Linked DNA regions of Paludibaculum fermentans. The protein of the gene in region 1 interacts with the protein of each later gene in a pairwise test. Links are inferred from orthologs where the notes say so. Each region holds a gene or a part of one and is shown on either strand. Other genes may lie near its edges. The genes, in order: IRI77_RS32075 and rlmB.

Region 1 (6,618 bases):
CCCAGCGGAGCGAACAGATTGGCCTCCGCAAAGGCGGGTACAGTGGAGCGCGTCGCCCGCTCAATCACGCCGCCCAGCGTTGTCACCCCCGCCGTGCAGTAGCTGAAACTGCGGCCATACGGCGAGTCCTTGGGCTTCTTCACCCAGGCCGGGAAGCCGCGCACCGGCAGGTCGAGCGTAAACTTGATCCAGTCTTCGATCAGGTACATGCGCTCCTCGTTGCCGCGGGAATACTGATTCTCGTCACTGCACTCCAGCAGCGAACTCATCGTGAGCAGATCTTCCACCGTGATCTTCTCCTTGCGCGGATCGGGGTTGGCCACCGGGTGTTTATCGGGGAAGAACGCGAACACCGGCGCGTCCACGCCCGAGAGCAGCTTCCTGTCGATGGCGATGCCGATCAGCATGCTGGCGACCGTCTTGGTGGCCGACCGCGTATTCCGCAGCGCCTCCGGTCCGCCTTTGTCGAAGTACTCTTCATAGACGATGGAGCCGTGCCGGGCGACCACCACGCTGGTGATCTCCTTGAACTCGCCGGCCCGGATGGCCTGCGTCATGGGGGCGAGCGCCTGGGCCGATGCGATTCCAGCGGCGGCCAGCACGAGTAGGAAGCTGCGAAGCATGTCCTGAGTATTGGCCGGAAGGGCGGGTTCTGTCTTGTACCAGCGGAGCGGATTGGTCAGCGGGCAACATGCGCGCGGCGGTATTCGCTCGGCGACACGGCGAACGCCTTGCGAAAGGCCTTGGAGAAGTGGCTTTGGTCCGCGAAGCCCGCGTCCAGGGCAATCTCCGCGATGGGCTGTGCGTGACGCCGCAGCAGCCCGGCCGCGTGCTCCAGCCGGCAGTGCCGCAGATAGTCGCCAGGCGTGCACTGGTAGAACTCCCGGAACGTCCGGGCCAGGTGGACGGGATGAACACCCACGGCCTGGGCGATCTCCGAGACGCCGATGTTCTCGGCACAACGATCGTGGATCAGGTCTCGCGCGGTCTTCAGCCACGAGGGTGGTTGACGGTGCGGGCGGTCCGCCGCCCGCGCCATCTCCGCCATCAGCTCCAGGCACAGTCCTTCGGCGGCCAGCGGAGAAACCTGGTCCCACTGGCGGCACTCGTGGAACAAACGCTGCGCCAGTTGCAGCGGCGGACCTGACCGGAAGGCGGTGGGCTGGTCCAGGGGCTCCAGGAACTGCCGGATCCGCTGCAGGCTCTCGCCGGATACCGAGATCGTCAGAAAGCGCCCGTCCAGCGCGTGGAAGCGGTCCCGGTGCGTGGTCCCAGGCGGATTGTAGATCAGCAGCGGCGGCCGGCAGAGGGGCGGGGCCTTGGCCGCGGTGGAGATATACGTGCCATCCAGCAGCAGCACGAGATGCGCGTCTTCATGGGTATGCCGTGCGACCTCTTCCGCCGGCACGGTGGGCGTCAGTTCAGAGAGCGCGAACCCGCCAGCCTCTCGCTTCGAGGCACAGGCGCCAAGAAACTGGCCATGCGGCAGGACGAACGCGGCTCGTGGATCCATGAAGGGTATACGCGCCCGCGGACGGCGTGGTTCAACCCGCGCTAAGCCTGTTTGATCTCGAGCTCGACCATCGGCTGCGTATACTCCTCGCGCAGCATGCGGAAGACGGCGATGGCGACGGAGAAAATCACCGGTCCGGCGAACAGGCCGATGAAACCGAAGGCTTGCAATCCGCCCATCAGGGCGAAGAAAACGACCAGGGTATTCATGTCCGTGCGCCCGCTCAGCACCATGGGCCGCACGATGTTATCGGACATGCTGATGGCCAGGATGCCCCACAGCAGCATGAACAGCGCCTTGCCCCATGCGCCGTGGGCCAGCAGGATCAGCGCGGCCGGCGCCCAGACGATGGCGGTACCGGCCAGCGGCAGCAGCGAGCAGATGGCCGCAACGGAACCCCACAGGAACGGCGCGTGCAATCCGGTAAACCAGAACGCCAGGCCCGTGAGCACGCCCTGGACGACGCCAACGGCCACGAATCCATAGACGTTCGCCACGATGGCGTCCGAGATCGTCTGCAACAGCTCTCTGGTCCGCGATTCCGGCAGGGGCATCCATCGAAGAATCCCAGCCCAGATCGCATTTCCTTCCAGGAACAGAAAGAACATGACGAAGATGCTCAGCACCAGGTCGCCCAGCGTGCTGGTCAGGTTGCCCAGCAGCGAGCCGCTCCATTGCAGCAGCGAGGAGCTCATGGTTTGCATGCGCTGCAGGACCGCCGCCTGCACGTTGGGTGCCGGCATGCCCGTCTTCGCCGCCACCCACTGCACCGGCGGATCCAGCAGATCGTTAAGATACTGGCCCCAGCCGCCCTTTTCCGCGCTCTGCTGGGCCAGTTGATTGTAGGTCGTGCCCGCCTCGTTGATGATGGTGACGGTCAGCATGGCCAAGGGCACCAGAACGGCTGTGATCATCAGGAACGTGGTGAGAATCGCCGAAAGGGCAGGCCGCTTCAACCGCGACGAGATGGCGTGGTACAGGGGTTGAGCGGCGATCGCCAGCACGAGCGCGAAGAAAATGGGATGCAGGAACGGCAGCAGCAGCACATATACGAGAGCCGCGGCGGCAACCGCCAGAGCGGTCAGGGCGATCAGCGATCGACTCGGGCCGGAAGACTCAGTCATCTGCTTCAGGGTAGCTCAGTGACCGTCAGGACACGCGTTTCTTCCTCGATGGCCTCGATCCGGATCTCGATCCGTTCCGCCGGCAACAGGGCCGGGAAGCGCTCCGCCCATTCCAGCAGGACGACCGCCCGGCGCGAGAAGATCTCCTCCAGGCCGAGCGTCTCCACCTCCTCCATCGTGTCCAGGCGGTACAGGTCGATGTGATAGAGATCCCCCTCCTCGCCGTATTCGTGGATCAGCGGAAACGTCGGGCTCGAGACGTCGTCCGCCCTGGCGGAGCCCAGCCCTTCGGCAATGCCCTTGGCCAGTGTGGTCTTGCCCGCCCCCAGATTGCCGATCAGCAGGACGATGCACGGCCGGGGCCAGCGGGCGGCCAGCACGCGGCCCAGTTCAATGGTCTCTTCCTCGTTCGCGGTGGTGTAGCGTGTGCTGGTCATGCCTGTGTTTCGCGGATGGCGGCCGGCAGATACCGGATCAGGTCCGTCGCCGTCAACGACTGTTCAGTCAGCGCCGCCGCGCCCAACTCGCCGGATCGCCCGTGCAGCCACACCGCGGCCAGCACGGCCTGTTCCCGCCGGTCGGGCCACTGCGCCATCAGGCCGGCAATCAGGCCGGTGAGGATGTCCCCGCTGCCTGCCGTGGCCATGGCGGGCGTACCGCTGGGGTTGAGGAAGGCCCGTCCATCGGGGAAGGCCACCACCGTGCGCTGGCCCTTCAGCACCAGCACCACATTCCTTTCCATCGCGAACTTGCGCGCGACGCCCACGCGATCTGCCTGGATGTCCGTCGTCTTGCAGCCGGCCAGCCGCGACATCTCACCCGGATGCGGCGTCAGCACGCGCCACGGTCCCGGCCCATGAAACGCAGTGCCGGCCAGCGCATTGAGTCCATCCGCGTCGATCACCAGCGGCAGCGCGGATTGTGCGAACAAACGCTGCGCGACCCCCGCCAGATCCGGTTCCTGGCCCAGGCCCGGCCCAATCGCGAGCACGTCCTTACCGCCCGGATCCTGCCCGATCGACTGGGTCATCAGTTCCGGAGCCAGCGCCGTCACCGTCCGCCGCTCTTCTTCCGCCGTTGCCACGGTCACCAGCCCCGCGCCGATCTTCAAAGCAGCCAGGCCGGACATCGCCGCCGCGCCGCCTTTGCCCGGGGCGCCCCCAATCACCAGAACATGCCCGAAATCACCCTTATGCGAACCAGCAGGCCGCGGCTCGAACAGCCGCCGGAACTGACGCGGCTCCACGACATTCAGCCAGTACTCCGGACTCTTGTCCATCAGCGACAGAGGAGTGCCAATCTGCACCACATGCAGCCGGCCCACCCGGTCGCAGGTGGGTGGCACCACCTGTTCCAGCTTGGGCGCCGTAAATGTGACCGTATCCGCGGCCCGCACCGATTCACCGCCGTCGAACAAACCCGAAGGCACGTCCACGCTCACCACCGTGGCGCCCGGGAAGCCGCCGTTGATCTCGCGAATCCACTCCAGCGCCGGACTGCGCGCCGGACCCTGCAGGCCAGTGCCCAGCAGCGCGTCGATGACCAGCGTCGCCGCGCGCATCCGCGGCTCCAGCGTCCGTGTCACGCGCGTGCCCGTCACCTGCAGCATTTTCCAGTTGGTGGCCGAGTCGTCCTTGAACTCCGTCGGCGGATAGGCCAGGATCACGTCCAGCGAACGCGGCTTGAAGCGGATGCTCAACTGCCGGGCAATCACCAGCCCGTCACCGCCATTGTTGCCCTTGCCGCACACCACCACGATGCGATGCTGGTCCAGCGGGCCGTAGTTCCGTTCCAGGAACTCCACAAAGCGGCAGCCCGCGTTCTCCATCAGCACAAGACCGGGAATGCCCGCTTCCATCGTGAGACGGTCGATCTCACGCATCTGTGCGCCGGTGAGTACTTTCATGGTGTCCTCAGCCTTACGAGGCAGCCCCCGTCACACGGCTCTCCAAACGCCGCAGCGGCTCGTTCTCGCCCATCACGATGAGGTAGTCCTGCACCTCGATCAGCGCGTCCGCGGGGGGATTGAACACCATCTTACCGTCCGCGCGGCGGATTGCCAGCACAATCACCTTCAGTTCACTGCGGATCCGCAGGTCGGCCAGCGACTTGCCCACCAGGTCGCTGCCCGTTCCCACTTCCAACTGTTCAATGCCGACATCGAGCCCGATATTGGTGGTGGCGAAGTCGAGAAACTGGCGGACGTGCGGCTTCAGCAGCGACTGCGCCAGGCGCGTGCCGGTCATAACGTACGGCGCGAAAACAGCGTCCGCGCCCACCTGCCGCATCTTCCGCTCCGCCTCTTCTTCCGCCGCGCGCGCAGCCACGCGGATCTTTGGATTCAGCGTCTTGGCCGAAATCACGGCAAACAGGTTGTCGGCGTCCGTCGCCAGGGCTGCGATCAGGCCACGCGCGTGCGTCACCCGGACCTCGTAGAGCGTCTCGTCGCGCGTGGAATCGCCCAGGCACGCCAGGTAGCCCGCGCGCATCGCCCAGTCCACACGGTCTTCCCTGCGGTCGATGATGACGAGCGGTACGCCGGCCTGCCGCAGTTCCGCCGCCGAGCCCCGCCCCACACGGCCAAAGCCGCAGATGATGTAGTGATTCTCCAGCTTGTCGATCATCTTCTTTGCGCGCCTCTTCACCAACAGGTTGCCGAACTGCAGTTCGATGATGGTCTGCGTCATCACGCCCAGGGCCAGCAGCAGCATGCTGACGCTCAGCAGCATGTAGCCCGTATTGAACACCCGCGCCGCCTGGCTCAGCGGCCGGATCTCGCCATAGCCCACCGTGGTCATGGTCATGACGGCCATGTAGATGGCGTCCAGCACCGGGTAATCGGCGATGAAGATATACCCCAGCGTGCCCACGGTCACCGTGCCGGCGATGGCGGCGGCGACAAACCAGATGCGGCGAAACTGCGGGGTCACGATCTCAGACCTTTCGCGCCAGCAACAACGTCATATCGTCCTGCAACTCCGACGAAGCCGTCCACTTCGTGACTTCCTCCACGATCCTGGCCGCGATCTCGGCCCCGTCTTTGTCGGCATGCGCCAGCAGCAGCGCGATCAGGCGATCCTCGCCAAACATCTCGCCGTATGCGTTCTCCGGCTCCGTGATGCCGTCCGTGTAGCACACCAACAGATCGCCCGCTTCCAGCTTGACCCGGCTCTCGCTATATTCCGCAAACGGAAACGCACCCACCACCAGGCCGTTCGAATCCAGCAGCGTCGCCTTGCCGTCACGGACCAGGATGGGCGACAGGTGGCCGCCGTTCGTATAGCTCAGCGTGCTGGACACTTCGTCATAGACGCTGAAGAAGAACGTGGCGTACTTTTCCGGAGCCGTCGACAGATAGAGGTGCTGGTTCAGGTTCGACACCAACTGCGAAGGAGACACCCTCGGGGCCGCATAGCCCTCGCCCATCCCCACCGCGGCCGCGGTGGCCATCTCGGTGGAGTGGCGCAGTTCGCACCGCAGCGCCGATTGCAGCGTCGCCATCAGCAGCGCCGCCGAGATGCCTTTGCCCGCGACATCCCCGATCACCAGCGCGAGCTGGCTGTCGCTGATGGTCTGGTAGTCGAAATAGTCGCCCGACACCATGCGCGCCGCCGTGCAGAAGGACGTCACCCGCAGCGAACCCAAGCCCGACATCGGCTTGGGATGCAGTTGATCCTGCACCTCGCGCGCGATCTCCAGCTCCGCCTGCATCTTCTGCCGCTCCTTCTCAGACTGCAGCAGCCGTTCCAGATTCCCCGCCATGATGTTGAATGACGTACCCAGTTCCGCCAACTGGTCGTTCCCATTCACCTGGATCCGGTGCGTCAGGTCGCCTTCGCGGATGTGCACCGTGGCTTCGTAGAGCTCGTGCACCGCCAGCGTCATCGTGCGCGACAGCGAGACGCCGATGTAGAACGAGATCACCTCCACCACCAGGAAGACGATGCCGCAGAAGGTGAAGAACACCAGCAGCGAAGGCAC
Region 2 (6,363 bases), 2.6 Mb from region 1 along the record:
CCTGCCGGGCGGCAGCGGCCAGGACGACAAGAAGATCATGGCCTACAACTACCGTTTCCTGGTGAAGGACTACGGCAAGGCGGAAGGGCCGCACAGGATCAAAACTCCGCCGCCAGGGTATGATCCGAGCCGCTATAAGTGGTCGCCCCTCAAGGCTTACCTGCCCAACGGCAAGGTGGACGTGCTGGCCATAAACTGGGGCAACGACTGGTCGGGCCCGCAGTGGGCCTACCCGGAGGCGGGCTGGCCGGAACGGGCCGAAATCGCGAAGAAGTATCGCGACTATGCCCTGGGGTTCCTCTACTACATCCAGACCGAGGGCAAGCAGCCCAACTTCGGGCTGGCCGACGATGAGTTCACCGACAACGGCAACTTCCCCTACAAGCTGTATGTGCGCGAGGCGCGGCGCATTCACGGGCTCTACAAGCTGACCGAGAGCGATATCCATAAGGACTTGCGGGGCAATGGGTTGCGCGGACCCCTGCACGACGATAGCGTCGCCATCGGGCTGTATGAGATGGACTCGCATAACGTGCAGAACCCAACCAATCGCGAGTCGCGGTGCTCCGGCGAGGGGGCCATCAACCTGGTGGATGTCACGGGTCCGTACCAGATCCCGTACGGGGTGCTGGTGCCGGTGAACCGCGAGGGCCTGCTGGTGCCGGTCGCCATCTCGTCGTCGCACGTGGCGATGACGTCGGTGCGGATGGAGCCGGTGTGGTCGGCCCTGGGCGAAGCGGCGGGGGCGGCGGCCGTGCTCGCCCTGAAGAAAGGCATCTCGTTTCGCGAGGTGCCGGTGCCCGAACTGCAGCAGCGGCTGCTGGCCTCCGGCGCCAAGTTATTCTTTTACCAGGACGTAGACGCGTCCATGGCACGTTTTGCGGCGATCCAGAAACTGAGCCTGCTGGGTGCGGTGGACGGCGACGAGAACTACCGGTTCCATCCGGAAAGGCCCATCACGGTGGGCGAGCTGTCGAGGCTGCTGGTGAAGGGCCTGGGGCTGCCGCTGAGCATCACGGGGGCGCACTTCCGCGACGCTCCGCGAGGGCACGAGGCGTTCAAGTATATAGAAACGCTATACGATGCCAGCACTTCATCGGGCCAGCCGTTCCTGCCCTTCGAGGTCCGGCAATACCTGACCTATGCGTCGTATAAGGACTCGCTGGCATTCGTCTACCCCGATGCGCCCGTGACGCCGGAGGTCTTTCGGAAGATGACCGAGGGCGCCCTGCGGCGGGCCGGTAAGAGTTTGAAGGGACAGAAGTTCGAGTTCGAGTCCAAGACTACGGTGCGGCGTGAAGAGGCGTGCGGAATGATCGACCTGCTGCGTTGAGGTCAGACGGCGGAGACGTCAATGGACTGGACGATGATGCCCAACTCGCGGGCGTCCATCTCGCTGGGCGGAATCGCCTTGTCGAGGGAGAACTGGAGCAGGACCGGGGCTCCGCTGGGCAGCGCGGGGAGTATGGCGCGGTAGACCATATCGCCCGGCTCGGGGTAGAGCATGGGTTCCAGCGGCCGGCCGTCGGCCCGGCAGCGCAGGGTGATGGGCCCCATGACCCGGATCACATCGCCCGAAAGGAAGAATTGTACTTGCAGCTGGAAGGTGGAACCGGGCTCGGCCGTAACGGTGGCGAGGGCCGAGAACTCGCGCTGGGTCCAGCGCCAGCCGCGCTCTTCCGCAGGGTGCCAGCCGGAGAGTAACTCCACGTTGGCCAGGGCCTTGCGGCTCTTCAGCAGGACGTAGGCGCGCTCGTCGTGCTCCGCCAGGCTGAGCGGGTTGGAGGTGCGGGTGTCGCCGTAGTACGACACATGCAGAGTCGACCAACCGGCGCGGCGGGCCAGGCGGCGCAGTCCGGCGGGGGTGAAGATCCAGTAGTTGCTGTTGTCCTGGTTGAGCTCGGAATCGTCCAGCAAGTAGGCCAGCGGCTGGGGATCGAGCCGCAGCCCCTCCGGGCTCTGGCGGGCTACCCGCGTACTGAGAACGCAATACTGGGCGGAGCGGGCAATCGCCTCCAGCACCTGCAGCGGGCTCTTGAGGTGATAGAGCACGCCCAGGCAAAGGACGAGTTGGTACGGCTCGAGTTCGAAGTCGCGGTCGAGGTTCGCTCCCAGGATTGTGACGTTCGAACCCAATTCCCGGGCGAGCAGCCGGATCCCCTGCATGCCGTTGAAATTGGTCGCCGGGTTGTCCAGGGCGTGGACGGTATAGCCGGCCTGGGCCAGCAGGAAGGAAAGATCCCCATCGCCTGCTCCGATGTCGAGGATGGGTCCGGCACCGGCGAGTTCCTCAAACGAGGCCGCCGAGGCGGCGAAGACCGGTGTGAGTTTGGTGAGATTCGAGAGAGTCTCGTACGGATACCAGGAGCAGTCGCCGGCCAGCCGGGTCTTGGCCGCCTGCAAAGAAGAGGCGAAGGAGGCAGCCAGGTCGAGGATTCCGCTCCAGGTCGGGATAGGCATGGGGTACTACGGGGTGGGAGGATTGCGGCGGCGCCAGTCAAAGAGCACCACTCCGGCGGCGACAGAGACGTTCAGGGAGGCGATCTGGCCGGCCATGGGGATGCGGATGAGGAAGTCGCAGTGGTGGCGGGTCTGCTCGTGGAGGCCGCGCCCTTCCCCTCCCAGGACGATGGCGGCGGGGTTGGTGAATTCTGTGTCGGAGTAGTTCTGTTTACCGCGCTCGTCGACGCCGTAGATCCAGAAGCCGTGCTGCTTGAGGGTCTCCAGGGCGCGGTTGATATTGTTTACTTTGACGACCGGCAGCAGGGCGAGAGCTCCGGCGGCGGCCTTGGCGACGGTTTCCGTGAGGCCGACGGCGCGGCGTTCCGGAATGACTACAGCCGTAGCGCCGGCGGCATGGGCGGTGCGGACGATGGCGCCCAGATTGTGGGGATCCTCCACGCCGTCGAGGACGACCAGCAGGCCCGGCCTGTTGAGCACGGACTCCAGCGTATGGGCGACCTGGGTGGACGGAACGGCCACAACTCCCTGATGGGGCAGGCCTTTCACGAGACGGTCGAGGGCTTCGCGGGTATCGAAACGGACCGGCAGCTTGGCGGCGCGGCAGAGTTCGATGATCTCCTGGAGGCGGGGACCGGCGGCTCCTTTGACGATGTGGACGCGGTCTAATGATTGACCGGCGCGTAAAGCTTCGCGAACAGGGTGGATGCCGGCAATGAAGGCCATGACGTTTTCATGGTAACGGAGGCGGGTGCTTCGCGCATCAAACAAAAAGAGCCGGAAATGGTTGACGCCGGGTTAGTCTTTCTCTAGGATGACGGTAGACTCCCACAACCCGATGGCCACCGCAGCGACCCGGCCGCAGCCGGTAGAGATTCCGAACAAACTGTATTTCCGGATCGGCGATGTCAGCCGGATCACGGGAATCAAGTCGTACGTTCTGCGGTATTGGGAAACCGAGTTCAACCAGCTCTCGCCGAAGAAGTCGGGCACGAACCAGCGGCTCTATCGCCGCAAGGACGTGGAGATGGTGCTGGAGATCAAGCACCTGCTCTATGAAAAGCGCTTCACGATCGAAGGCGCGCGGACTTTCCTGCATCAGCGCAAGTCTTCGCCCCGTTCGACCGCGAGCACACCCTCGACGCCTCCGCCGCCGGCCACGCAGAGCAGTCTGTTTGGGCCGGATCCGGTGCAAATGGCCGCCCGGGCCACGGAAAAGATGGCCGGCGTGAAAGCTGAGCTGAAAGCCATTCTCGAACTACTGCGGTAGTTGCCCTTCCCCGTCCATTCTTCCCCCTCCGATCTCGAATCTCGTTCGCTCACCGCCTGGACTTTGCCTGAAAAGGCTGAAGGAAGAGGGCGGCGGGACGATATGGGCAATTGAGGTCAACAGCATGGTCCGTCTGACGCGCATCAATCAGGCGCCGTTCTATCTGAACTCGGACCTGATCGAATTCATTGACACGACCCCCGACACGCTGATCACGACGGTGAGCGGCACGAAGATTCTGGTGGTGGAGGGTCCCGAGGAGGTAGTGCGGCGCGTGGTGGAATTCAGGCGGTTGATTCATCCCGTGGCGCGAGGGCCGGTTGGGGTGCCGGACCCGGCGCAGGAGATGGGCCGGGTATGAGCAAGCTCGCGGAGGCTAAGGAACAGCCGGCCACAGCGAAACAGGCAGGGCCGACGAGCGAAGGAAAGCGCCGGAGCAAGCTGGACCTGAGCACCCTGGGCGGCCTGGGCCTGGCGCTGCTGGGCATCCTGGGGGGCTACGCACTGGAGCATGGGCGGGCAGGCGACCTGTGGGGCGCCTCGGCTGCGTTGATCGTGTTGGGCGGCAGCATCGGTGCGACGCTGGTGGCCAATCCCGTGGGGCTGGTGAAGAGGGCGGCGCGGCGTGCCTCGAGTTTGATCTTCGAGTACTCCGACGACAGCCAGGAGACGCTGGACCGAATGGTGAACTACGCCATGCGGGCCCGCAAGAACGGTGTGGTGTCGCTGGAGCAGGAGGCGGCGGAGATCCAGGATCCATTCCTGCGGAAGAGCATGATGCTGGCCGTGGACGGCATGGACCTGCACGAGATCCGGGCCTCGATGGAACTGGAGATGGATGCCGCGGAACGGCGGCTGGAGGAGGAGGCGAAGGTGTTCGAGATTGCGGGCGGGTTTGCGCCCACCATCGGCATCATCGGCGCGGTGCTGGGCCTGATTATCGTCATGGGCGAACTTTCGGACATGAACAAGGTGGGCAAGGGGATTGCGGCGGCTTTCGTTGCAACGATTTACGGCGTCGGCTCGGCCAATCTGGTGTTTCTGCCGGCGGCCCTGAAGATCAAGCTGCGGGGGGCGGCGGAACGGGAAAAGCGGGAGATGATGCTGGAAGGGGTGTGCGGGATTGTCGAGGGGATGAATCCGAAGATGCTGCGCGGGAAACTGGAAGCCTTCACTGCGGGGGCGCCGGAGAAGCCGGAAGAACCGGCAGTGGATCCACAGCGGACCGCGGCATAAGGGCCGGCCATGGCTAGGAAGCGGAAGGCGGGCGATCACCCGAATCACGAACGGTGGCTGGTGTCGTATGCGGACTTCATGACGCTGCTGTTCGCATTCTTCGTGATGATGTACGCCAACTCGCAGACGAACAAGGAAAAGGCCACGCTGATCTCGCATGCCTTCCGGGAAGCGATGCAGGAAGGAACTCTCGGCCATGCCTTGTCCCGCCTGCTGAAGACCAACCCCGGTCAGCAGTTGCCGGTTTCGGCGCCGTTGGTGACGGTGCTGCCGCAGCCCGGCTCGAAAGCGCGGCCGGTGGAATTGCTGCCGTCGCTGCATCAGTTGAACGAGACGCTGAAGAAGGAGATTGAGTCTGGGCGGCTGGAGGTGCGGATGGAGCGGCGGGGCCTGGTGATCAGCCTGAAGGAGGCGACCTTCTTCCCATCGGGTGGGGACATCCTGGAACCGACGACGCTGCCGATGCTCGAGGTGATTGCGACCGAGATCAAGCGGTCTCCGAATCCGATCCGGCTGGAGGGTCACACGGATTCGATCCCGATCAAGACTTCGCGGTTCCGGAGCAACTGGGACCTGTCGGCGGCACGGGGCATTGCCATGCTGGAGTTGTTTGCTGAGCGGTTTGGCGTGGAGCGGAGCCGCATGGCGATCTCGGGCTTCGCGGACACGGCACCGGTGGCCAGCAACGAGACCGACGAAGGACGGCGCAAAAACAGGCGGGTGGATATTGTCGTACTGAATGAAGTGGCGGCGGCCCAGGAGCCGGTGCAGGCGGCATCCGCCAAGCAGGGCGCGGGCAAGTAAGGGGGGAGGGCCGGCGGGGCTATTTGGATTGAAGCGATTGAAGGTGCTGGAGCAGGAGTTCGGCGGCCTTCTGTCCGGCGGCCTTTTTGGAGGTGCCTTCCGACTGGGCGGTGAATTCGCGTCCGACGCGAGCCTCCACCATGAACGTCTTGGCGTGCTCGGGGCCGGTTTCCTGCACGATGACGTAGCGCGGCACGGGCAGTTTGAGCGACTGGGCCAATTCCTGCAGTGCGCTCTTGGCGTCGACCGGCACTTCGGCCTCGCCGAGCTGTTCGACGCGAATGCCGCTCCAGACGTACTTCTCGAGGAAGCGGCGGCAGACTTCGAGTCCAGCCACGGGGCCGGCGTCGAGGTAGAGGGCGGCAATCAGCGCTTCTACGGCGTTGGCGAGCAGCGCTTTCTTTCCACGGCCACCGCTCATTTCTTCGCCCCGGCCCAGCAGCAGGTAGTCGCCGAGTTCGATGGCCTGAGCGGTGCTGAGCAGGTGCGCGGCACTGACGAGATGAGCTTTGAGCTTGGAGAGTTTGCCTTCGGGATAGGACGGACAGAGGGTCAGCACGAACTCGCTGGCCAGGAAGCCAAGAACGGCGTCC

The links.
Region 2: the proteins of IRI77_RS32075 (region 1) and rlmB interact in binary tests that used the Escherichia coli proteins (3 or more experiments, as listed by UniProt). The link is inferred for Paludibaculum fermentans from one-to-one orthologs.

Annotation. Positions count from the first base shown.
Region 1 is NZ_CP063849.1:8,077,429-8,084,046, forward strand. Bases 2,308-5,278 are described here. They hold IRI77_RS32075 (NAD(P)H-hydrate dehydratase), read right to left. Parts: upstream 4,544-5,278; coding sequence 3,071-4,543; downstream 2,308-3,070. Other genes in these bases: IRI77_RS32065 (AI-2E family transporter), read right to left, coding at 2,308-2,637; tsaE (tRNA (adenosine(37)-N6)-threonylcarbamoyltransferase complex ATPase subunit type 1 TsaE), read right to left, coding at 2,643-3,074; IRI77_RS32080 (potassium channel family protein), read right to left, coding at 4,557-5,278. Also shown: IRI77_RS32055 (serine hydrolase domain-containing protein), read right to left, coding at 1-623; IRI77_RS32060 (helix-turn-helix transcriptional regulator), read right to left, coding at 680-1,513; more of IRI77_RS32065, read right to left, coding at 1,555-2,307; more of IRI77_RS32080, read right to left, coding at 5,279-5,567; IRI77_RS32085 (PP2C family protein-serine/threonine phosphatase), read right to left, coding at 5,572-6,618. UniProt on the Escherichia coli protein: Bifunctional enzyme that catalyzes the epimerization of the S- and R-forms of NAD(P)HX and the dehydration of the S-form of NAD(P)HX at the expense of ADP, which is converted to AMP.
Region 2 is NZ_CP063849.1:5,454,761-5,461,123, forward strand. What follows is about bases 1,327-4,042. They hold rlmB (23S rRNA (guanosine(2251)-2'-O)-methyltransferase RlmB), read right to left. Parts: upstream 3,187-4,042; coding sequence 2,467-3,186; downstream 1,327-2,466. Other genes in these bases: IRI77_RS21470 (FAD-dependent oxidoreductase), read left to right, coding at 1,327-1,333; IRI77_RS21475 (class I SAM-dependent methyltransferase), read right to left, coding at 1,336-2,460; IRI77_RS21485 (MerR family transcriptional regulator), read left to right, coding at 3,299-3,730; IRI77_RS21490 (flagellar FlbD family protein), read left to right, coding at 3,855-4,042. Outside these bases: more of IRI77_RS21470, read left to right, coding at 1-1,326; more of IRI77_RS21490, read left to right, coding at 4,043-4,091; IRI77_RS21495 (flagellar motor protein), read left to right, coding at 4,088-4,966; IRI77_RS21500 (flagellar motor protein MotB), read left to right, coding at 4,976-5,770; rnc (ribonuclease III), read right to left, coding at 5,790-6,363. UniProt on the Escherichia coli protein: Specifically methylates the ribose of guanosine 2251 in 23S rRNA.